Regions from separate parts of the Undibacterium sp. FT79W genome, predicted to be linked through region 3. Evidence: predicted binding sites of a transcription regulator. Region 3 holds the regulator's gene; each other region holds the start of a gene.
The links. The regulator LexA, encoded in region 3, represses DNA repair genes until DNA is damaged. The targets are predictions, from matches to a motif close to ACTGTATNNNNATACAGT.

Region 1 (8,318 bases), on a different contig from region 3:
GTAATCGTCCAGCTGCTGGCCGTTGACGCCAAAGTCAGCTAGGGCTTCTTTGCGAGTGGGAGTGTAGTTGACACACATGTGGCGATCTTGAAGAAAAAGTTTTATCTTAGTCGCAAACAGGTAATTCATTCCAGTTTGTCGTGTATTCCGGCGACTTGTTCTCTTGTCGCATCTTCCATGAATGTCGGGAGCCATCCAGGCTTAGCTTTAGCGTGCCCTTACCGTAACGCTGATTGATCCTATCCAGCGTTTGCATTAGTTCAGGCTTTTCTGGTACTGACGCGAACATATCTGCCTGATACACCGATGCGTTGCTGATGTCGCTCAGAATGACTCCTGCTTTTTTGTAATGGTAACCCGCTCTGAAAATCACCTTCAACCCTTGCAGTGCATACTTTTGCAGCGTCATCGTATTGGCGGTCGGTGTGATCAGAGGGATGGCGAGGTGGGGAGAGTATTGCTCCTGATCTTGGCGAAACCGGTTGGTCAGTATGAAAATTTGCAACATGTTGGCAACAGAGTTTTGATCGCGTAGTTTCTTGGCTGCGTTGCTGACGAAATGACTCAGGGCATCTTCAAGGTCAGCTAACTCAGTCACCATATTTCCGAACGACCGGCTGTTAATAATTTGTTGTTTGCTCGGTGTGACATCTTCGAATTCAATACATGCCTCCCCGCGCAGTTCACGGATGGTTTTTTCCATGACGACGCCGAAGCGTTTGCGTAGCGATGGGACATCAGCATCACGTAGCTGTAAGACGTTCACAATCCCCATATCGTTTAATGCCGCTGTCAGTTTGCGACCAATACCCCAGACTTCTTCTGTTGGGATATTGCGTAAAACGCTGCTCATTTGTTGTGATGTGAGTGTGTTGAAGTTAAACACGCCCTTTGATTTTGGGTGCCGCTTTGCAACGAAGTTCGCCAGCTTCGCCAGGGTTTTGGATGGCCCGACACCCACGCAGACTGGTATGCCGGTATCTCGCTTTACTTGCTCGCGCACGGTCTGCATGAGTTCTGCAATATTTGGCAGGCCCGTCAGCTCCAGAAAGGATTCATCAATGCTATAGATTTCCTGATCGGGGGCAAACTGGCGCAGCAGCGTCATTACCCGATTGCTCATATCGGCATACAGCACATAGTTCGAAGAGAAGACTTCAATGCCGTGCTCTTTCACCAAATCGCGAATTTGAAATACTGGCACGCCCATCTTCACACCCAGAGCCTTGGCTTCATTGCTACGGGAAACCGCGCACCCATCGTTATTCGACAGCACAATGACTGGCTTGTTTTGCAGATCCGGACGGAATACTCGTTCGCAACTGACATAAAAGTTATTGCAATCGACAAGTGCAATGCTACGCACAGGCATGGGGAATCTCAGACGTTAAGTAACTTATGCAGATTAAACGTGACAACACCCCAGATACACAGCTCGTGACCTTCAGACAGTTCGATAATAGGGAAGCTAGGATTCTCCGGGACAAGCTTGATAACGCCGCCACGCTTGTATAGCCGTTTGACGGTAAATTCATCGTCGATGACTGCAAGGACGATCTGATTGTGCAGGGGAGTAATTGATCTATCGACGACCAACGTATCTCCATCGTAAATGCCTATGCCCAGCATTGATTCGCCGCGCACACGGAACAGATACGACGCTTGCTCATTGATCAGCAGATGCTCATTCAGATTGATACGCTTCTGTGCGTAGTCCGCAGCTGGCGATGGGAAGCCAGCATGCACCGGACTATCAAATAACGTCAGACTTGAAGCTGTACTGGAAAAAGGAATGGGTGCATTCATGATTAGATGCTGTATATATAATCAGTATATGAGAATGCTCAGCAAAAATCAAGTTTGACCTCCTGGCGAGCAGTCATTTGACCTTATGCCATTCACAGTTGTCATTTGGATAGACTAAAAACAAGTGCATTCCTAAAGAGATATCGTCTTATCTATTTGATTTATGTATTTAACGTATTTACTTTTCTCATCAGTAACTTCAATTTGTCTTCAGAGACCTCAACCTGAACCGAATCACCAATATGTAAATCCAATTGCGCCAATAGATCGTCTGGCAACTCAATCATCATATCGCCGCTCCCATCGCCAGTATCGATTAAGCTTGCTGTCCACCGGGTAGGAACTGTGTTGGTTGAAGTCATTATTTTGCCTCGCGGAATAAGGTTCGAAATGCACGTGCCTCCATGGTAGCAAATTGGGGATGAATGACAATGTCATCACTGAGACGTGCCCTCAATCCGGCTTGAACAGGTTCGTCATCGTCGAGATCATGTAGCGTGAAAACGATCTCTTTTTTGGTATGTATTCCCAGGTGCCGGAAAAATGCCTGAAATCCTGGCTTGTCAAACAGCGTGCAATACTTTCCAGATTAGAGGTGGAAACAGCGTCCAATAGTTTCCACCTCAGTATGTCACCATCCGGTATTTTTGCCGGGGGTATCAGGAGTGTTTTACATGGACATTATTTACGAAATTCGCAGGCGCCATACCATACAAAATCAAACGATCTCTGCCATTGCTCGGGACATGGGGCTTTCCCGGCCCACCGTGCGCAAACACCTCAAGACCGTCACATAGCCCAAGTATGAACGGGCACAACCTGCCGCTCCCAAACTCGGCCAATTTGAAACACAGCTCATCCAATGGCTGGAGCAAGAAGCCTGTCTTACCCGTTCCCGCCGTCGCTCCGCACATCGATTGTTCGAAGGTTTGCAGGACCTTGGCTATGGCGGTGCCTACGATAGCGTGCAACGCTTTGTGAAGCGCTGGAAGACTCACAAGCATGGCCCCAGACTCACTGACGCCTTCGTCCCCTTGCTATTCCAAGCCGGTGACGCCTGCCAGTTTGACTGGAGTCTGGAGCAAGTTGAACTCGGCGGTGTGATGCAATCCATTGAAGTCGCGCATTTCCGCTTAGCGTATAGCCGTCAGATGTTCGTGGTGGCCTACCCAAGAGAGACGCAGGAAATGGTGCTCGATGCCCATAATCGGGCCTTTGCTTTCTTTGGCGGCGTTCCCGCCCGACTCATCTACGACAACCTCAAGACCGTTGTCGACACCGTCTATACAGGTAAAGAGCGCCAATTTAACCGGCGCTTCTTAAGCTTGGCCAATCATTATCTGTTTGAACCCGTCGCCTGTACACCTGCCTCTGGCTGGGAGAAGGGGCAAGTCGAGAATCAGGTCGGCAACGTGCGGGAATGGCTATTTACGCCTTTAGTGCGCTTTGCGTCCTTCTCAGAATTGAATGACTGGCTCAGCATCCGTTGTCACGAGTTGGCACACCGCCGCCATCCCACGCAAACCGAGCGTACGATCGCAGCTTACATTTCATAAACCAATAGCTTTAAATTCATTTAATAATGATTTATTCCATATATTCCACCATATATGCTTGATTTTTAAAATTTGCTTTGCTAGAATTTAATTATTCTACATATGAGGGAATTTATAGAACATGGATCATTTTACAAAAGACGATTTACTGAATGAAATCCGAGGCTTTATGTGGGCTTTGGCGGATAGTTTGGAGCGTGTTTACGCACCTAATATAGGCTGGGCATTGCTCGGGATTGAGCGCGAAAGATTTCCAGCAATGATGAGTGGCGATTCTTACGCCTATCCATTCGGTGTAATGAATCTGGAATTAAAGGACATCGATCCCACCAAATTCCTGGTAACCAACGTTATTCTCGAAATGTATGACTATGGCGTAGATGGTCTTCGGCGCGACATCACTCACAATTGGATTGACTTTGCGACTGACACTGAAGCATTTATCTTAGGATTGCTTAACTTTCCTTTACTCAACGAAAGTGGTGTCCAGTACAGCCTCCGGTTGACTTCACATGTACTCCGTTTGGCAACCGCACGATGGAAACTCGATGACGAAGAAGGTATGTCTGCTATTGACCTCGAGGTCTCCGAACCCGTGTACTCCGGAGTATTGACGCTCAATGAAGTAGCTTTGCTCGCCAGTATGGATGAAAAAAGCGTCCGCAACGCAACCAACCCCAAGCTAAAAAATCATTTAAAGACCTTTAATCGCGGCACGCGTACTTACGTTAATGCACAAGACGCTCGTGAATGGCTTGTCGGTCGCAGGGGTTTTAAACCAACCGTAAATATTGACTCAGACGCAGAGCGAGACCTCGAGAAGGTGGGCTTTTTTTCGGCGACTGATTTTGGATCCTATATCAGGAAGCAAAGAGAAAAGAAAAATCTCAAGATAGCAGACATTGCTGAAAAATTAGCACTGCCGGACTGGCCACAAGAGCGGCTAACCGCAATAGAAGAAGGAAGTTTTGTCATGGACCGAAAGATGTATGGAGCACTAGCCAAAATCCTTTGTATTGAAAAGAAGGCGTTACTTGTCGCCAGCCTCGCACTGCACCAAAGGCTTGAGCGAGCTGCCCTTGAAGGCTATCTGGAAGACGACACGACAGATTAACTTTCGAGGAAACCATCATGAAACTGACACAACACGCAGCACTGCGCGCGAAAGAACGCGCAATTCCCCCAATTCTAGTGGACCTGTTGATGAGTTACGGTGCAACCGAAAAGGCTGGGGAAGGTGCGATTACCTACTACTTCGACAAAGCTTCGAAGCGACGTTTCCGTACATACGCTGGGCCGCTTGCCAACAAGCTTGAAGAACACCTAGATTGCTATCTGGTAGCCAGTGCAGAGGGACAGGTCATTACGGTTGGTCATCGGTACAAACGAATCAAGCATCAGTAATCACTATTTTGTTTAACTCAAAAAGTAAAAATAGAAAACACATGGAAAACAATCTTTTTTCAAAATACGCTTCCAGCATTCGCGCACTCAATCTGGAAAAAATTAGTAATGCCCAATCTATTCCTTCCGACTTTTTACTAGGTAAGGACGGTGAGCTGAGCACGCATTACATCCCATTCGACTACGTGAATACGAAGGCTAAAGTTGTACTGGTCGGTATCACGCCAGGCTTTACGCAATGGAAAAATGCGATGATCGAGGCACAAAAGCAGTTGCTTAGCGGCGCCTCAGAAAATTCGGCATGGATTGCAGCCAAGCGGACCGGTGCCTTTAGCGGAACCATGCGAAACAACTTGATCAACTTGCTCGATGCAATCGGGGTCAATACTTGGCTGGGTATCGGATGTTGTGATGCACTCTTTTCGAGCCACTCAGATCTGGTGCAAACGACGTCGATCCTTCGTCATCCTGTGTTCATCAAAGGAGATAATTACAATGGTTCTCCCAGCATGATACGCACGCCATTTTTGCGTGACCAGATCTTAGCGCATTTTTCCCAAGAGGCAGCCCAGCTCAACGATCCGGTATTTATTCCACTTGGCCCCAAAGTAACAGAGACCATGGCTTGGCTCGCCGAGCAAGGCGTCATCAATAAGGACAGAATTCTGGATGGACTACCACACCCTTCCGGCGCAAATGCAGAACGAATCGCCTATTTTCTAGGCCGAAAAGAAAAAAGTGCCCTGTCTGTCAAAACTAACGCAGCGCAACTCGACACATTGAAAAGTACCCTTATGTTAAGGGTGGCGTCCTTGACTTAAGTAGCACCGTATCCGCCCATGTTAATGGGCGGATCAGGCAAAGTAAAATTACAATGAACAGAGGGCTAAAAATGATGAAAAACTATGTCCAATACCATAACGCAACGAAACAAGGGGCAGTGAAGCCTGATCGTATCCTCCGGTGCGGGGCTGCACGTCTACTTCACTTTTGCACAGCAGTTTCCGACAATGGATTACTGGCAGGTAGGTGCGAAAGCCTTACGTAAGGCGTCTGAGGAGTTTGGTCTTCGCATTGACCCGGGTATTACCATCGACCGTGCCAGGATTCTACGTCCTATCGGTTCGTTGCATCCAAGCGGTAAGCATGTGCGCGTGGTGTTTGACGGCCAATCGCATAACGACATGGTTGGCATGTTCAAGGCACTTTCAGCAAAAGTAAGTCTGGAGCGCGATAAGCCACAGAAGAAGCACAGTATCAATGATGATCTATTCGTGCCACCTCCAGCGTCGTCAATCAAGAAAATAGCATCGAAGTGCGGGTGGGTAGCTGACGCACTGGCAGCAGAAGGCAGAGTACCGGAGCCAGAGTGGAGAGCGATGCTTGGACTCATTAAACTCACAGTGGAAGGTGAAGCCTTCGCCCACAAATGGTCTAGCGGCGCAGATAGTTACACGTATGAAGAAACACAAAAGAAGCTAGATAAATGGGTAGTCGGCGCACCTAGCTGCGCATCTGCCGGAAGCCCCAGGTGTAAGACTTGCGAACACAACGGCAAGATTAAGGGGCCGTATTCACTTGGATACATTACGGTAGGAGAGAGTGTTACCGTTCCAAAGTCTGCTGTCGATGTGCCGGAAGGTGTTTCTTCGCTGATGTTATCTGGTGACGATGACGCGCGTATCGGTAAGAAAGAGACCAGTGCCGGAAATGAAACTGCGGTAGAGATCGTTGGAGGGAAACGCACCAAAGAACAGATGATCGAGGACGTAACCAAGCTATGCCAGCGCAAGAAGCTGATAAAAGCTGGTCTGGTTCCTGACACTTTCCCCAGCGTAGCGAAGTTAGCTGAACACAATTCGGCGTTCTTCTTTTTCCTGCGCGGTTCTGAGAGCGGCATTGCTTTGTATGTCGCATACCAGAAAGAAGTGAACATTGCTGGCGAAAAGGTCGTGCGTACTTTCACTCAAGTTTTGACAGAGCAGCCTTTCTATATGGCTGCTCACGCGCAGGGCGAAGTCGCCGGGTCTGAGGTCAGTGTGCATCATATCCACCAATACCGTCAGGAAGGCGACATAAAAAGACGACCGGTGTGGAAGTACCGGAATGTTCCAGTTACGGACTTTTCAGAGAACTCCACGTTTAAAAAACAGTTGTCGGAAATGGGTATCTCCTATGCCGACACATCTAAGATGGCTCAGATTACTGACATGCTACAACAATTCGCACAAGCTAATTTAGGTATGCTGCGGCGCTCCGACACAGCGGTGCAGATCAGCAACCACATGGGGTTTCAGTTCAACCCTGCCACCAAAGAACCGATCTATGTACAAGGATACTATTCTGTCGGCGTAGACGGAGAAGTCAAGCCATGCTCACTTGGCAGCGACCTACGGCAGTTTGCAAAACGGTTTGAAATGAACTGCATCAGCTCCGATGATTTACGCGCCTACCGGGGCGACGCTTACAACGAGGTAATCAAACCTGCGGCGCAGCAGTATTGCGAAGGGGTACGCCGCATGTATGGTAAGAAGGATAAGTCGAAGTTTGCATTGGCCTGGCTGCTGGGCGTATCTAGCCCATACCTCACCTTCGTCACCGACGAGGAACCATCCCCAAACAGCAATATCATGCCGGGTATGGGCGTCGCTCTCAGCCTGTATTCCATTGGCTCCGGCCTGGGTAAGACCAGCTTGCAAAAAGTTATCATCGCTGGCTACGCAGCACCGGAAAAAAACAAAGCAGGCGGTAACAAAGAAACCGGCATGAGCACAATCGCTCTCGGAATCAACCTGTCTCAGTTGGGTTCCATTCCGTTCATGCTGGACGAAGTAACCAACAACGATGCAGAGACAGCATCGCAACTGATTCACAAAATATCATCCGGCAGGGATAAAAGCAGGGGAACCTCAGTAGGCAAAGCAGCACCGCGCACCGGCACCTGGGCGTCTGTTACCACCATGTCGACCAATGTGTCACAGCGCACTCTGATCTCTCAGCACCGCGAAGCCAGCACAGCAGAACAGATGCGTGTCATTGAAATTTGTTTCGACGGGGTGCAGCGCGGCGAATCAACGGAGTGGATGGATGACTACAATAACTTCATCCTTGCAAATCAGGGTGCGCTTGGTCTTATGCTCGGTCGTTTCGGTGTGAAAAATTGGGCAGTGATGCGTAAGACTGCGATGGAGCTGCTTAAACAGATAGAAGAAAAATACAAAATTACTTCTGGGGAACGGTACTTCGCTAAGGTGTTCACCGCTGCGCTGCTGACTTTATCCGTTATGGAAAAGGCAGGGATGAAGCCGGTTGATCGTAACATCATCTTTGAGGAGTTCAACAACACACTGCTAGATGTGCGTACCTATCTGCGTGATGCAGTTATGGATGACACCGGCAGTATCGAAGACCTGATTCAGAAAGTATTGCCTCGCGTACTGATGACAGCTACACAGCATGATCGCAGGTCAGAGAATAGCAGCAAGGGCAATCAAGGTCAGGTATATGACCTTGTACACAACCCAGAGGTCATTCGTCTTGGCATATCTGGTC
Region 2 (8,318 bases), on a different contig from region 3:
GTGGTGGCAATTCTCCCGCGAGGAGTACGTTGCAGGTAACCTTGTTGTATCAGATAGGGTTCCAGCACATCTTCAATGGTGTCACGTTCCTCACCGATTGCCGCCGCGACATTGTCCAGCCCGACGGGGCCGCCACCGAATTTAAACAGGATGGCTTCAAGTAGCTTTCTGTCCATCAGATCGAAGCCAACGGTATCCACATCCAGCATTTTCAGCGCGGCATCGGCAATATCTTTGGTGATCTCGCCATTGCCTTTCACCTCGGCATAGTCACGTACCCGCCGCAGCAGGCGATTGGCAATACGCGGTGTGCCACGCGCGCGATTAGCGATTTCTCGCGCGCCAGCTTCGTGTATCGGTGCATTCAGGAGGGAGGTCGAACGTGTGACGATACGCGTCAGTTGTTCCGGCGTATAAAATTCCAGACGGGCGACGATACCAAAGCGATCACGCAAAGGATTCGTCAGCATGCCCGCCCGCGTTGTTGCACCGACCAGCGTGAACGGTTGCAGATCCAGTTTAACCGAGCGTGCAGCGGGGCCTTCGCCTATCATGATGTCGATCTGATAGTCTTCCAGCGCAGGATATAAAATTTCTTCAACGACGGGAGACAAACGGTGAATTTCATCGATAAACAGCACATCGTTCGCTTCCAGATTCGTCAGTAGTGCGGCCAGATCGCCTGCACGCTCCAGAACCGGCCCCGAAGTCTGACGCAGGTTTACTCCCATTTCACGGGCAATAATGTGTGCCAGCGTGGTTTTACCTAAGCCCGGAGGCCCGAACAGCAGGGTGTGATCGAGTGCTTCTCCGCGCTGGCGTGCAGCGGTGATAAAAATTTCCAACTGGTCACGGATTTTTTCCTGCCCAACATATTCGTCGAGTTGCTTTGGCCGTAACGCCCGTTCAATCGCTTCTTCATTAACGGACACTGGTGTTGCCGCAATGATGCGCTGTTCGCTGAAATTGATCGAAAGATTATCTGTCTGTATGCTCATGATGTAATTTTTCAGCCTTTAGACAGTGATTTCAGGGCGAGCTTGATTCCTTCCGAGACGCCTGTGTCTTTTGGTACGGATTTCATCGCCAGCATCGCTTCTTTATCGGAATAACCCAGGGCTAACAAGGCATTCAGAATGTCGGCGCTATGATCACCTGCCGCGGCCGCCATACTGGACGTAAATAAATCGGCACCGAGTTTACCTTTGAGTTCCAGTAACAGGCGCTCGGCGGTTTTTTTGCCTATTCCCGGAATGCGGGTTAAGCGACCGACTTCCTGCATCGTAATCGCTTGCGACAGATCTGCCACGGACATTCCTGAGAGAATAGACAATGCCGTGCGTGCACCGACGCCACTGATTTTAACCAGTTGACGGAAGGTCGCGCGTTCTTCTGCTGTGCCAAAACCAAACAACACATGTGCATCTTCGCGTATGGCCAGATGCGTCAGCAAAACCACTTTTTCACCTAATGGCGGCAGGTTATAAAACGTGCTCATCGGCACATCGACTTCGTAGCCCACACCCTGACAATCAATCAGTAATTGCGGGGGATTTTTCTCTAGCAGAGTGCCTGCGATGCGACCTATCATGAGACTGCTTTCATACTGTATGAATAAGCAGTGATAGTAAACGATTCTCTCCGGCTTGACGAGAGTGTGTCAGCGAAATTCCACGACTTAGGACTGCTGTTGCTTTCCTGAGTGGCGATCAGAGATAAAAATATAAGCGGAGAGAAACGTCGCTGTATTTGCAAGGGTTTTCAGGCAAAAAGGTTTGCTGAGGCGCATCAATATTGAGGGAGACTAAGCTGAGAATGAGTGTCAGGCATAGAATCTGATCCGACAGAATGGGGACATTTACCCTATCAGTCTGCCGGCTTTCACACGCAAGCCTTTTTTGGCCAGTTCGGGCGCAATGGCACTCAAGGTTGCCAGGGCTTCACCACTATGGGCGTGGCAAATCGCTACGCCGAGTGCATCAGCGGCATCCGCACTTGGTGTGCCGGATAGCATTAACAGACGTTGCACCATATCCTGCACCTGCTCCTTGCTGGCACGCCCCTGGCCGACAACCCCTTGCTTGACCTGCAGCGCCGTGTATTCGGCGACCATCAGATTAGCGGCGACTAATGCACAAATCGCGGCGCCACGCGCCTGTCCCAGCAATAAGGTGGATTGAGGATTGACGTTGACGAAGACTTTCTCTATCGCCGCACAATCAGGCTGATAAGTGCGGACAATTTCAGAAACACCGGAAAGGATAGTTTTCAGCCGCTCAGGTAAAGAACCTTCGACCGTTTTGATGGTGCCAGATGCCACGTAAGTGAGCTTCTGTCCCTGCTTATGAATAACCCCGAATCCAGTTGTCCGCAATCCGGGGTCGATACCTAAAATCTTCATGTGTGCCTTGCCCCGCAAAAGAGCAAGGCGAATGATTAATGACGGAAATGACGTGTGCCAGTATAGACCATCACCACACCGCGTTCATCTGCGGCATCAATGACTTCCTGATCGCGCATAGAGCCACCCGGATGAATCACACAAGTCGCGCCTGCATCGACCACTACATCCAGACCGTCACGGAACGGGAAGAATGCATCTGACGCTACAGCAGAACCTATCAGCGACAGCCCGGCATTTTGTGCTTTGATCGAAGCGATACGCGCAGAATCAATACGGCTCATCTGACCGGCGCCGACACCCAGCGTCATACCGTTGCCACAGAATACGATCGCATTCGATTTAACGTATTTCGCGACACGCCATGCAAACATCATGTCGGCCATTTGTTGTGGTGTCGGTTGAAGTTTGGAGACGACGCGCAATTCTTCCTGCAAAACGTTTTTCGCGTCCGGTGCCTGTACCAGCAAGCCACCGCCGACGCGTTTGACGTCGTATTGATTGACTTCGTTGCCCAAGGCAATTTCCAACAAACGCACGTTTTGTTTCGCCGCAAAAATCGCTTTTGCTTCTGCTGTGAACGATGGTGCGATCAGCACTTCAACGAATTGTTTAGCGACGATTTCTGCTGCTTTGCCATCGAGTTCACGGTTGAATGCAATGATGCCGCCAAAGGCTGATGTGGGGTCGGTTTGCAATGCTTTGCTGTATGCGTCAAATGGTGTCGGGGCTACAGCTACGCCGCAAGGATTCGCATGCTTAACGATGACGCAAGCGGATTCTTTGAACGACTTAACGCATTCCCACGCTGCATCGGAGTCAGCGATATTGTTGTAAGACAGTTCTTTGCCTTGCAATTGTTTGTAGTTGGCGAGTGCACCATCCACTGTTTTCAAATCACGATAAAAAGCTGCCGACTGATGCGGGTTTTCGCCATAACGCATTTCCTGCACTTTGTCGAAATGCAGATTCAGTGTCTGCGGATAAGCGCTGCGTGTCGTGTGTGCTTTATCTTCACCGAGGCTGGTCAGATAGTTAGTGATTGCACCGTCATATTGTGCGGTATGCGCAAAGACTTTTTTTGCCAGCGTGAACTTGGTGTCATAGCTGACGACATTGTTATTCGCCTTCATTTCAGCGAGAACCACGGTGTAGTCGCTGGGGTCAACAATCACGGTCACGTCTTTGTGATTTTTTGCCGATGAGCGCAGCATCGTCGGTCCACCGATATCGATGTTCTCAATCGCATCTTCAAGTGAGCATTCTGCTTTGGCTACCGTTTGCTGGAAAGGGTAGAGATTCACAACGACCATATCTATCGTCGGAATGCCATGCTGTTCAAGCGCTGCAACATGCTCAGGAAAATCGCGGCGCGCCAGAATACCGCCGTGTACTTTCGGGTGCAGTGTTTTCACACGTCCGTCGAGCATTTCAGGAAAGCCCGTGTAGTCCGCTACTTCGGTTACAGCCAAACCATTATCGGCCAATAATTTAGCGGTGCCGCCGGTGGAGAGCAACTTGACACCGAGTGCAGACAATTCACGTGCAAATTCGAGCACACCGGTCTTGTCGGAGACGGAGATAAGAGCTTGTTTGATCATGATGAAGATAAGTGATTAAGGAAATCGGTGTCAGGCGCTGGCGGCAAATAATTACAGCAAACCGTGCTGCTGCAATTTCTTGCGCAAGGTATTGCGGTTAATGCCGAGCATGTCTGCTGCTTGTGACTGGTTGCTGGAGGCGCGTATCATCACCATTTCCAGCATAGGTTTTTCTACTGCTAATACAACCATGTCGTAAATATTGGAGGCGGGTTGTTCGCCGAGATCGCGGAAATATTTTTCCAGATTTTTATGGACGGCGTCCTGAATGCTATCTTTGCTCATGCTGTTTTTGTCACTGTTCGGTTATGCCGGTCGGCGCTTTCATTTCAATGCTGAAGGCGCTGATGTTATGCGGTCGGATTACAAATATCGGTTTGTTTTACGCCGCCATTTTTTCTTCAAAGGGGCGGTATTGTAACCGTTCCCCCGCCATGCGATCAAAAAAATGACTGACGGCATCAAGTTGTTCATCGCACGAGGTCAGCAAATTCATTTGCTGCCGGAATTCCTCGCCGTTGACGAGTTCCTGCACGTACCAGCCTATGTGTTTGCGCGCAGTCCTGACACCAAGATACTCACCGTAAAACTCATAATGTGCTTTCAGATGGTTATCCATCAGGTGCCGGACTTCGCTGATCAATGGCGGCGGTAAGTGTTCGCCAGTTGCGAGGAAATGTTCGATTTCGCGAAAGATCCAGGGCCGCCCTTGTGCCGCTCGTCCTATCATGATCGCATCTGCACCGGTGACTTCTAACACGTATTTTGCTTTTTCCGGCGTGGTGATATCGCCATTGGCAACCACTGGAATAGTCACCGCCGCTTTGACGGCGGCAATGGTGTCGTATTCGGCATCGCCTTTGTAGCCGTCAGCACGGGTACGGCCATGCAAGGTCAGCATTTGTATGCCAGCAGATTCCGCCATACGTGCAATCGTCAGCGCGTTTTTATTTGCTCTATCCCAGCCGGTACGGAATTTCAGTGTGACAGGCACATCGACAGCACCGACCACGGCATCGAGAATGTCGCCAACCAGAGCTTCGTTTTGCAGTAACGCCGAGCCACACCACGCATTGCATACTTTCTTGACCGGGCAACCCATGTTGATGTCGATGATCTGCGCGCCCTTATCCACATTATGTTTTGCGCAATCTGCAAGCATTTGTGGGTCTGCGCCTGCGATCTGTACTGCCTTGGGTTCCATCTCTCCGGCATGGTTAGTGCGTCGGGTCGATTTTTCGGTTTCCCATAATTTCGGATTCGATGCCGCCATTTCCGAAACGGCATAACCTGCACCAAGTTCTTTGCATAACTGACGGAAAGGTCTGTCGGTGACCCCAGCCATGGGAGCCACAAAAATATTGTTACGCAAGACGTAGGAACCAATTTGCACGATGAGGTGGGAGGGAATTTGAAGAAGCGCTATTTTACCTGAAACCTGCCTAAATAATTAGCAAATACGCTGTTTTCTGAAGGAATATTTATTTCAATCAGGTCGCGATTTTGATAGCTTTAGACTTGCTTTTCTAAATTTCGACAGCCAGTCGGTACTGGCTTGTCGTCATGTTTTGTTTGGTTGAAGTTTGGCTGAAAATTGGGCAGCATGTGTGGGGCTTGGTGTAGAGCGGATGCGGTGCTTGCATCAGCGCTATCAGTGGAAATGAGCGATATGAACGACGTCAGGATGCTTTATCGTTTTGATTAATTTCATCCATGGCGTCAGTATCGAGATGGGCAGTGTCTCCCCACTGGATCAGTTGCAAAGCATGGTCTTTGTACTCAAAGCGGTTAATGCTTGCGTTGTAAATCGTCACCTCACGCGGAGCATTCAACGGTAATCCTTTGGCTGCACGATACGCGCATTCGAGTACACCACCGTGGGCGACCAGGGCGATTTTTTTTCCTTCGAATTGTTGTGCGTAGTGCTCAATGTGCTCGATGATACGTTGATGAAACTGACGTGTCGTCTCACCTTTATTTTCCCCCGGAGGAAATTCTGCATCAGGATCATGCGATTTCCAGGCCGCATAGGCTTCCGGAAAAACATGTGGAATCTCGCTGTACAGTTGTCCTTCAAAGCCGCCATAGCAACGTTCGCGTAAGCCAGCATCGATGCGGGTACTGATGCCTTGCAAGCGCGCGATTTCACCGGCAGTCTGCACTGCCCGTTGTAAATCACTGGAAATGATGGCATCCAGTTTTTCATTTTGCAGCGACCACGCCAGCGCCTTTGCCTGCTGCGTTCCTTGTGCATTCAATGGAATATCAAGGTGCCCCTGCAAGCGTTTAATAGCATTCCAGGGTGTTTCACCGTGGCGGATAAGGAGAATTTCAGTCATCTGATTTGTGGATAGTTGCAGGCACGTCGAGACAGCTACGTAAATGTCGTTACGCCGATTTTTTTGTTTCCAACCAAAATGTGACAGGGCCGTCGTTGGTCAGCGACACTTTCATGTCGGCACCAAAACGGCCAGTCTCGACTGTGCTGTGTTTGCTTTTTGCTTGCCGGACAAAATAGTCGAACAATTGGCGCGCGACATCAGGTGGTGCGGCTGGTGTGAACGAAGGGCGGGTGCCGGCGTTGGTATTGGCCGCCAGCGTGAATTGCGGTACCAGCAATAAGCCGCCCTGCGTATCTGTAATGCTGAGGTTCATTTTTCCAGCATCATCACTGAATACGCGGTAGGTCAGCAGCTTATTGAGTAAGGCATCCGCCTCGGTTTCACTGTCGCCGCGTTCTGCGCAGACCAATACCATTAAGCCTGCCGTGATCGCGCCGGTGGTTTCACCATCGACGACGACACTGGCATGGCTGACGCGTTGCAATAGTCCGATCATGCTGACAAAGTCACGCGGGCAAATTTTCGTTTGCCGACTTGTAATACAAATGTCCCGGCTTCGACTTTCAAGCCTTTGTCACTGAGAACGGTGCCGTCAATACGTACGCCGCCTTGCTCAATCATACGCAAAGCTTCAGAGGTCGATGCACACAGATTTGCTTGTTTCAATAATTGCGCGATGCCGACTGGCGCACCGCTCAAGCTGACTTCCGGCACGTTGTCCGGTATACCACCTTTCGAGCGGTTAACGAAATCGGACAGTGCATCTTCACCAGCTTGTTTATTATGGAAGCGGGCAACGATCTCCTGCGCCAGCGCAACCTTGATATCGCGTGGATTCTGGCCGTCAGCAACGGCTTTTTTATAGTTCGCAATTTGCTCAATAGAGCAGAACGAAAGCAGGTCGTAATACTTCCACATCATCTCGTCTGAAATACTCATGATCTTGGCGAACATGTTATTTGCCGGTTCCGTGATGGCGATGTAGTTATTTTTTGATTTCGACATCTTTTCAACGCCGTCCAGACCTTCCAGCAGTGGCATGGTCAGAATACATTGTTGCTCTTGTCCGTAATCTTTTTGTAGTTCGCGTCCGACCAGTAAATTGAATTTCTGATCTGTGCCACCCAGTTCGAGGTCGGCATGTAATGCGACGGAATCATAGCCCTGCATCAGCGGATACAGAAATTCGTGTACCGAAATCGGCGTGCCTGCTTTGAAACGTTTGGTGAAGTCATCGCGCTCCATCATACGAGCCACAGTATATTTTGATGACAACTGAATCATGCCGCGTGCACCCAGCGGATCACACCATTCTGAGTTGTAACGGATTTCAGTTTTTGCCGGATCTAATACCAGGCTCGCTTGCCGGAAGTAAGTTTTGGCGTTTTCCTCGATCTGCTCACGCGTCAGCGGCGGGCGGGTGATATTGCGTCCGGAAGGATCGCCGATCATCGATGTGAAATCACCAATCAGAAAGATAACCTGATGGCCTAAATCTTGCAACTGCCGTAATTTATTCAGAACGACAGTATGACCAAGGTGCAAATCTGGTGCAGTCGGATCCAGCCCCAGTTTGATACGTAAAGGTTTGCCAGTTTGTTCGCTGCGGGCGAGTTTTTGCGCAAATTCGCTTTCGATGAGCAATTCGTCAACGCCACGTTTGGTGACCGCGAGGGCGTGTTGTACGGCATCGGATAGTGGCAAGGCTTTGGCTGGCGTGATGATGCTGGAACTGGAGTTGGAATTGTGTGCAGAAGTCATAGGTATTTAAACGAGATTTTTTGTAACATCGCTGGTCAGGGTTCTCATTCTGAATCAATAATCAGCGTTTTGCCAGATTCTGGGTGTCGGTTTAATTTTGCTGGGATCAAGTTTTCTTGCTTTATAATCCAGCCTTGGTTTGTCGCCGATCATATTCTTCGAGCATGTTTTGCTTAGAATATTATTGCTGCAGCGACCCCCGAATTTTCGATA
Region 3 (8,318 bases):
CAAAAGAAAGCGTGATGGACGCTTTGGTTAAGGCGGTGATATTTGATGTTCCGACTTCTTTGGTTGCGCAAGACAGTGAGCGTCTGGCTGAAATGACTCGTCAGGATATGGCACAACGTGGCATGAACGTGAAAGACGTTCCATTCCCGATTGAGATGTTCAATGCACAAGCAGAGCGCCGTGTCCGTCTGGGTCTGATTTTGGCTGAATTGGTCAAGGCTAATAATTTGCAGGCAACTGCAGGGCAGATCAAAGCTCAGGTTGAAGATTTCGCGCAAAGCTACGAAGATCCGCAACAAGTAGTGAAGTACTACTACAGTGATCGTAATCGCCTTGCAGAAGTTGAAGCCCTTGTATTAGAAGAAAACGTCGTTAACTATGTTCTCGGTAAGTCGAAAGTGACTGAAAAAACACTGCCTTTCGATGAGTTGATGGGCAATAACGCACAAGCATAAGTTTTAAAAGGAAAATCACATGACAGGCATCATCCGTAATTCGGCGTTGGATACAAATATGCTGGGCATGGTGCCTATGGTGGTAGAGCAAAGTGGGCGTGGTGAACGTTCCTATGACATCTACTCCCGCTTATTGAAAGAGCGTGTGATTTTTCTGGTTGGTCCGGTGAATGATCAGACGGCAAATCTGGTCGTCGCGCAGCTGTTGTTTTTGGAGAGTGAAAATCCAGATAAGGATATTTCTTTCTACATTAATTCTCCGGGCGGCTCCGTTTCTGCCGGGATGGCGATCTACGACACCATGCAGTTCATTAAGCCAGATGTATCGACATTGTGTACTGGTCTGGCTGCGTCGATGGGGGCGTTTTTACTGGCGGCAGGTGCTAAAGGTAAGCGATTCTCTTTACCGAATTCCCGCATTATGATTCATCAACCCTTGGGTGGTGCGCAGGGGCAGGCATCTGATATCGAGATTCAGGCGCGTGAAATTTTGTACTTGCGCGAACGTCTGAATGGCATTCTGGCGGAAAACACAGGCCGCAGCTTAGATCAGATTGCCAAAGACACTGATCGTGATAATTTTATGTCGGCTGACGCCGCTGTCGAATACGGGTTAATTGATAAAGTTTTGACTCATCGCGCTTAAGCTGCTTGAATTAGATAAACGCCCGTTCCCATAAAGGTTCGGGCGTTTTTTATTTATTTTCTAAATTATTCGATTTCTCAGGTACTTCTGGATCTTGTGCATGCAATGACGAAAACTGTTTTTGCAGGTAATATGCTCTTCGTTCCGATTTATATTTATTTTGTTTTTCTCATATTCGTACCATGCCCGATAAAAAATCCTCCAGCGGTGAAAAACTGCTCTACTGCTCATTCTGCGGAAAGAGTCAACATGAGGTTAAGAAGCTGATTGCAGGGCCTTCGGTCTTTATTTGCGATGAGTGCATAGACTTGTGCAATGACATTATTCGCGATGAAGTATCTGAAATTGACAATATAGCGAGCGCGAAAACTGAGCTGCCAACTCCCCAGGAAATTACCGATTTATTAGATCAGTATGTGATTGGTCAGCCTAATGCAAAGCGTATTCTGGCGGTCGCTGTCTACAATCATTACAAGCGTCTGAAGCATCTGGGTAAAAAGGATGATGTAGAGCTCGCAAAGAGTAATATTTTGCTGGTTGGTCCTACCGGTTCAGGTAAAACGTTGCTGGCGCAGACGCTTGCTCGCATGTTGAATGTACCGTTTGTGATCGCAGACGCGACGACCTTGACCGAGGCTGGTTATGTTGGTGAGGACGTTGAAAATATCATTCAAAAATTACTGCAGAACTGTAATTATGAAGTCGAACGTGCTCAGAAGGGTATCGTCTATATCGATGAGATTGATAAGATTTCCCGTAAATCTGACAATCCCTCGATCACACGTGATGTGTCTGGTGAAGGCGTGCAGCAGGCTCTGCTGAAGCTGATCGAGGGCACGATGGCATCGGTGCCGCCACAAGGAGGTCGCAAGCATCCAAATCAGGACTTCATTCAGATCGATACCACGAATATCATGTTTATTTGTGGCGGTGCTTTTGATGGACTGGCAAAGATTATTTTAGACAGATCAGAGCGTAGTAGTATTGGTTTTTCAGCCAGCGTTAAAAGTCAGACGGAAAAGAGCGCAAGTCAGATGATGCAGGATGCGGAGCCGCAAGATTTGATTAAGTTCGGTTTGATTCCTGAGTTGGTTGGTCGTTTGCCTGTTATTGCAACGCTTAACGAACTTGACGAGGCGGCATTGATTCAGATCCTGGTTGAGCCAAAAAATGCGCTGATTAAGCAATATGCAAAACTGCTGGAAATGGAAGGCACTGAGCTTGAAATACGCCCGGCTGCTTTGCAGGCAATTGCAAAAAAAGCGATTGCCCGTAAAACTGGTGCGCGTGGTTTGAGATCGATACTGGAGCATGCATTGTTGGATATTATGTACGATCTGCCTAGCCATCAAAATGTTGAAAAAGTGGTGATTGATGAGGGGACTATCACTAACGGTGCTAAGCCTTTGCTTATTTATCACGAGCAAGTCAAAGTGTCCGGAGCTTGAGTTTTTGCAAAAAAAGGGGAGATATCCCCTTTTTTTTATGGTTATTCACCGCATTTTTTTTAATCGAAGTAGAATGAAGTAGGAAAAAACATGGCTTCAGCCGTAAAGCTACTCGGGGAGCTCTCTGCGTAGCTTTTTTATTGTTTTTTCTGATAATGGGCTTGTGTTTTAGCCTTGTGCGCCAACATTACCAACTAGTATTTATGAAAGGTGCGCCATGACAACTACTTCAATTACCGAGCAAATTCAACTGCCGCTGCTGCCATTACGTGACGTGGTTGTATTTCCCCATATGGTTATTCCACTGTTTGTGGGGCGCCCAAAGTCCATTAAGGCTTTGGAGGCTGCAATGGAGCAGGGTAAAAGCATTATGCTTGCTGCTCAAAAAGCCGCTGCGAAGGACGAGCCTTCGGCTGACGATATTTATGAAATTGGTTGTATAGCCAATATTTTGCAAATGTTGAAGTTGCCTGATGGCACAGTAAAAGTATTGGTTGAAGGGGCGCAGCGTGCCCGCATTCACCAGATTCATGATTCTGAGTCACACTTCAGTGCTGAAGTGACGCCGGTTGCGGCAGTTGAGGAAGATGATTCTGAAGTTGAAGCGATGCGTCGTGCAATTGTTCAACAGTTTGATCAGTACGTAAAACTGAACAAAAAAATCCCGCCTGAAATTCTTGCCTCTCTCTCTGGTATTGACGACGCCGGTCGTCTTGCAGATACCATTGCGGCACACTTGCCTCTGAAATTGGAGCAAAAGCAAGTGATTCTGGAAATTTTCAGTGTAGCCAAAAGGCTTGAACATCTGCTTGGGCAACTTGAAGGCGAACTCGATATCTTGCAGGTGGAAAAACGTATCCGTGGTCGCGTGAAGCGTCAGATGGAGAAATCGCAGCGTGAGTACTATCTGAACGAACAAGTGAAAGCGATTCAGAAAGAGCTGGGCGAAGGCGAAGAGGGTGCAGATATCGATGAACTTGAGAAGAAAATCATTGCTGCCAAAATGCCGAAAGAAGCTCGCGACAAGGCTCTTAATGAGTTGAAAAAACTCAAAATGATGTCACCGATGTCTGCAGAGGCAACAGTTGTCAGAAATTATATTGATACTATTGTTGGTTTGCCTTGGAAGAAAAAATCCAAAGTAAATAATGATCTGACGAATGCTGAGAAGGTTCTGGAGGATGAGCATTACGGTTTAGATAAGGTTAAAGAGCGCATTCTCGAGTATCTTGCTGTTCAGCAACGCGTGGATAAGTTAAAAGCTCCGATTCTGTGTCTGGTCGGCCCCCCGGGTGTAGGTAAAACGTCTCTCGGTCAGTCGATTGCCCGGGCAACGAATCGCAAGTTCGTTCGCATGGCGCTTGGTGGTGTGCGTGACGAGGCAGAGATTCGTGGACATCGTCGCACTTACATTGGCTCCATGCCTGGCAAAATTTTGCAGAGCCTGGCCAAGGTTGGTGTTCGAAATCCTCTTTTTTTGTTGGATGAAGTCGATAAAATGGGGGCGGATTTCCGTGGCGATCCTTCGTCCGCATTGCTGGAGGTGCTTGATCCTGAACAAAATCATACGTTCTCGGATCATTACATTGAAGTCGATTTTGATCTGTCTGACGTGATGTTTGTCGCGACGTCTAACTCGTACAATATTCCGCCTGCTTTACTTGATAGGATGGAAGTGATTCGTCTTTCTGGTTACACAGAGGATGAAAAAACCAGCATTGCTCAGCGCTATTTGTTGCAAAAGCAAATTAAAAATAACGGCCTGAAAGAAACGGAAATCACTGTCGCAGAAAGTGCGATCAGAGATATTATCCGCTATTACACAAGGGAGGCTGGTGTTCGTTCGCTGGAGCGCGAAATTTCCAAAATATGTCGTAAAGTCGTCAAAATGCTTTTGCTGAAGAAGAGTGAGAAAAAAGCGACGATTACCTCCAAAAATCTGGATAAATATTTGGGTGTACGCCGATACGATTTTGGCGTTGCGGTCAAGGATAATCAAATTGGTCAGGTAGTTGGTCTGGCATGGACGGAAGTTGGTGGCGATCTCTTGACTATCGAGGCTGTTTCTATGCCCGGTAAAGGTGGCGTTATCCGCACTGGAACCTTAGGTGATGTCATGAAGGAGTCGATCGAAGCTGCCCGGACAGTTGTGCGTAGCCGGGCTCAGCGCTTGGGCATTAAGGCTGATGTCTTTGAGAAGAGTGATATTCACATTCACGTACCTGAAGGGGCGACGCCTAAAGACGGTCCTTCTGCTGGTATTGCAATGACGACCGCTTTGGTATCTGTGTTCACCGGGATTCCTGTGCGGGCAGATGTTGCGATGACAGGTGAGATCACTTTGCGTGGCGAGGTATTGCCAATTGGTGGTTTGAAAGAGAAATTGCTGGCAGCGCATCGCGGCGGAATTAAAACTGTTTTAATTCCGGAGGAGAACGCAAAGGATCTGGCTGAAATCCCGGACAATGTAAAAAACAAACTGGAAATTATCCCGGTGCGTTGGATAGACAAGGTGTTGGAAATTGCTTTGGAGCGTCAGCCGCAGCCTTTGGTTGACGCGGAAATTCCCGTTGCCGCTGGATCAAGTGAGCCTTCTGCTGATCTTGCTGTTGTGAAGCATTAATGTTGTATGGATAAAAAAACGCCCGAATTTTCGGGCGTTTTTTATTTAGATTTTATCTAAGCGTCATTGATAGCAATATATTTTCGTTTGATTTTCTTAGTATCAGATCCAATTTCGCATCAGCCCGACAGCCAGTCCTTCCAGTGAGAAATTTTCCTCGTTTTCATTTACTTTGATAATTGAGTAGTCAGGATTCTCAGGAATTAATTCAACAGAATTTCCGGTTTTTTTATAGCGCTTGACAGTCACATCATCGCCAAGCCTGGCAACAATAATTTGCCCATTTCTTGCAGTATCAGTCTTCTTTACTGCTAACAGATCGCCATCGAGTATGCCTGCGTCACGCATAGACATGCCGCGAACCTTGAGAAGAAAATCCGGCTTGGCAGAAAATAGTGCAGGGTCTACTTGGTAGATGGTTTCAATGTGTTCTGATGCGAGTATTGGCGATCCGGCCGCAACCCGCCCGATTAGTGGCAGGTTTATCTGAGAAAAAACAGATTGTGATGACGCCAGTTGTTGACCTGTGATGTGACTTGATAATTCTGACTCCAGCAGGCGTATGCCGCGCGATGTTCCGGGCGCTATTTCAATCACGCCCTTTCTTGCGAGTGCCTGCAGGTGCTCTTCCGCTGCATTGGTGGAGCGAAATCCCAGCTCAGCCGCTATTTCAGCGCGGGTCGGCGGGAAGCCTGTATTTTGAATGGCATCTTTGATTAAATTCAGGATCTGCTCTTGTCGGGCTGTCAGCTTAAGCATTTTGTGTGAACGTAGATCATTACGCTGTATATAAAAACAGTCTGTATTTTTATACAGTGCGCTGTGAAGTGCAAGGAAATTTTGTGGCGATGTGCAATCTAGTGCCATCGGATTAGCTCTGTACTGAATTAATTGAATAAAACGGAAAAGTGCGTTATGATCGTCGGCTTTCCTCTTCCTGCACTCGTCTTGACGCCGAGGCAGGCTATTTTTATTGTCCACAAGGAGAATATATGCGTCATTATGAAATCGTATTTATTGTACATCCCGATCAAAGCGAGCAAGTTCCTGCAATGATCGAACGTTACAAAGCTAGCGTTGTTGCACGTGGTGGTCAGGTTCACCGCGTTGAAGACTGGGGCCGTCGTCAATTGGCTTACATGATTCAAAAATTGGCTAAAGCACATTATGTTTGCATGAACATTGAGTGCGATGCAGAAACATTGCTTGAGCTGGAAACAGCATTCAAATTCAATGATGCCGTTCTGCGTCACCTGACAGTCAAAATGAAAAAAGCTGAAACAGCACCATCTCCAATGATGAAAGCTGTTCAAAAAGAAGACGCGGCTAAAGCACAGCGCGTTGAAGCACCAGCTGCTTAATTCATTTGATTTGAAAAAGGTCGTATAAAAAACAGTGAATCAACTGACAGTGATGGCTCGTATCATAGAGAAATCAGCGATACGTTACACGCCAGCTGGGATACCAATAGCATCAGCAATATTGATGCACAGTTCGCAGCAGGTGGAAGCCGGAACAGGGCGATTGGTTGAATTTGAAATTTCCGCACAAGCTGCAGGTGAAATTTCAGGAAAATTCTCCGAACTGCCTTTAGATGTTGAGATTGCATTCACGGGTTTTTTAGCACGCAAAAATCGCAACAGCAAAAGTCTGGTATTTCATATCAATGGAATACGGGCAAATTTACTAGATTAGGAGCCACAAATGGCATTCGGTAAAAAATTTGATAAAAGCAAATTGAAGCAAAAGCGTCAACAACAAAACCCTTTGTTCAAACGCAAAAAATTCTGCCGCTTCACAGCAGCACATGTAGAAAAAGTTGATTACAAAGATATCGACACATTGAAAGATTTCGTGCAAGAAAACGGCAAAATTATGCCTGCACGTCTGACTGGTACTAAAGCGCTGTACCAACGTCAAGTTGATACAGCGATCAAGCGCGCACGCTACTTAGCGTTGTTGCCTTACACTGATCTGCACACAGCGTAATTGACGACAGGTATTAGGAGAAAAATATGCAAGTTATTCTGATGGATAAAGTCGTTAATCTCGGCAATCTTGGTGATGTAGTTCGTGTTAAAGATGGTTATGCACGTAACTTTTTGATTCCACAACGCATGGCTCGCCGTGCGACTGCAGCAGCAATCGCTGAATTTGAAGCGAAACGTGCTGAGCTGGAAAAAGCAGCAGCAGCAAAATTGGCTGTAGCTCAGGCTCAAGGCGAGAAGCTGGAAGGTTCTACAGTTCAGATTTCACAAAAATCTGGTGTTGATGGTCGTTTGTTCGGCTCAGTAACTAATTTTGACATCGCTGAAGCGTTGGCTAAAGTTGGTTTCACTGTTGAAAAAGCACAAGTTCGCTTGCCGCAAGGTCCGTTGAAAACGGCGGGTGATCACGCTGTTTCCGTTGCACTGCATACTGACGTTGTAGTTAACGTGAATGTATCAGTTGTTGGCGAGCACGCATAATTAGCTGTCAGCTAGATATAAAAAAAGCCGGGGTTTCCCCGGCTTTTTTTATGGTAAGCGTAAAATTATATAAACAATTTTGTTTATTGATGTTTATTGTTCACACCGTACTTTGTCGCCTTCAGTCGTTATTTGTAATTTGATTTAGCAGGTATAATGCGCGCCATGAAAGCCGCTACTGATCCACAACTTGATGCGATTCGCGTCCCCCCCCATTCCATTGAGGCAGAGCAATCTGTCCTTGGTGGCCTCTTGCTCGATAACGCCGCTTGGGATCGTATTGCCGACTTTATCGGTGAGGAAGATTTTTATCGTTATGATCACAGAATTATTTTTCAGTGCATTGTAAAACTGATTAATTCTTCAAGGCCAGCAGACGTCATTACTGTTTACGAGGCCCTGAATGGCATGGGCAAGGCCGAAGACGCAGGTGGTTTGACTTACCTGAATGCGCTGGCGCAAAACACGCCTTCGGCTGCAAATATTCGCCGCTATGCAGAGATTGTCCGTGATCGTGGTGTACTGCGCAAACTGATCACTGTTTCAGATGAAATTGCTGGTAATGCTTTCAATCCTCAGGGTAAAGAAGTCAAGCAAATGCTGGATGAGGCAGAATCAAAAATTTTTGCGATTGCTGAAGAGGGGGCGCGTGGAGCGCAGGGTTTTCAGGCAATTCAG

Region 1: the regulator LexA is predicted to act here: its motif matches at 1,815-1,832, upstream of H8K38_RS17845 (LexA family transcriptional regulator).
Region 2: the regulator LexA is predicted to act here: its motif matches at 1,606-1,623, upstream of ruvA (Holliday junction branch migration protein RuvA).

Annotation. Positions count from the first base shown of each region.
Region 1 covers NZ_JACOGB010000013.1:3,042-11,359, reverse strand. Annotated here, with positions in the region: gene H8K38_RS17855 (SOS response-associated peptidase) at 1-129, opposite strand, end outside; gene H8K38_RS17850 (Y-family DNA polymerase) at 107-1,372, opposite strand; gene H8K38_RS17845 (LexA family transcriptional regulator) at 1,381-1,806, opposite strand; gene H8K38_RS17840 (AbrB/MazE/SpoVT family DNA-binding domain-containing protein) at 1,968-2,168, opposite strand; partial or broken gene istA (IS21 family transposase) at 2,616-3,362, shown strand; gene H8K38_RS17825 (helix-turn-helix transcriptional regulator) at 3,484-4,476, shown strand; gene H8K38_RS17820 (hypothetical protein) at 4,494-4,766, shown strand; gene H8K38_RS17815 (hypothetical protein) at 4,808-5,587, shown strand; gene H8K38_RS17810 (hypothetical protein) at 5,777-8,318, shown strand, end outside.
Region 2 covers NZ_JACOGB010000001.1:42,459-50,776, forward strand. Annotated here, with positions in the region: gene ruvB (Holliday junction branch migration DNA helicase RuvB) at 1-998, opposite strand, end outside; gene ruvA (Holliday junction branch migration protein RuvA) at 1,010-1,591, opposite strand; gene ruvC (crossover junction endodeoxyribonuclease RuvC) at 1,859-2,401, opposite strand; gene purH (bifunctional phosphoribosylaminoimidazolecarboxamide formyltransferase/IMP cyclohydrolase) at 2,437-4,002, opposite strand; gene H8K38_RS00190 (helix-turn-helix domain-containing protein) at 4,054-4,287, opposite strand; gene dusB (tRNA dihydrouridine synthase DusB) at 4,385-5,395, opposite strand; gene H8K38_RS00200 (histidine phosphatase family protein) at 5,682-6,341, opposite strand; gene dtd (D-aminoacyl-tRNA deacylase) at 6,391-6,840, opposite strand; gene tyrS (tyrosine--tRNA ligase) at 6,837-8,105, opposite strand.
Region 3 covers NZ_JACOGB010000002.1:379,772-388,089, reverse strand. Annotated here, with positions in the region: gene tig (trigger factor) at 1-455, shown strand, start outside; gene clpP (ATP-dependent Clp endopeptidase proteolytic subunit ClpP) at 475-1,101, shown strand; gene clpX (ATP-dependent Clp protease ATP-binding subunit ClpX) at 1,284-2,549, shown strand; gene lon (endopeptidase La) at 2,767-5,172, shown strand; gene lexA (transcriptional repressor LexA) at 5,275-5,931, opposite strand; gene rpsF (30S ribosomal protein S6) at 6,165-6,533, shown strand; gene priB (primosomal replication protein N) at 6,568-6,867, shown strand; gene rpsR (30S ribosomal protein S18) at 6,877-7,161, shown strand; gene rplI (50S ribosomal protein L9) at 7,188-7,640, shown strand; gene H8K38_RS04905 (replicative DNA helicase) at 7,806-8,318, shown strand, end outside.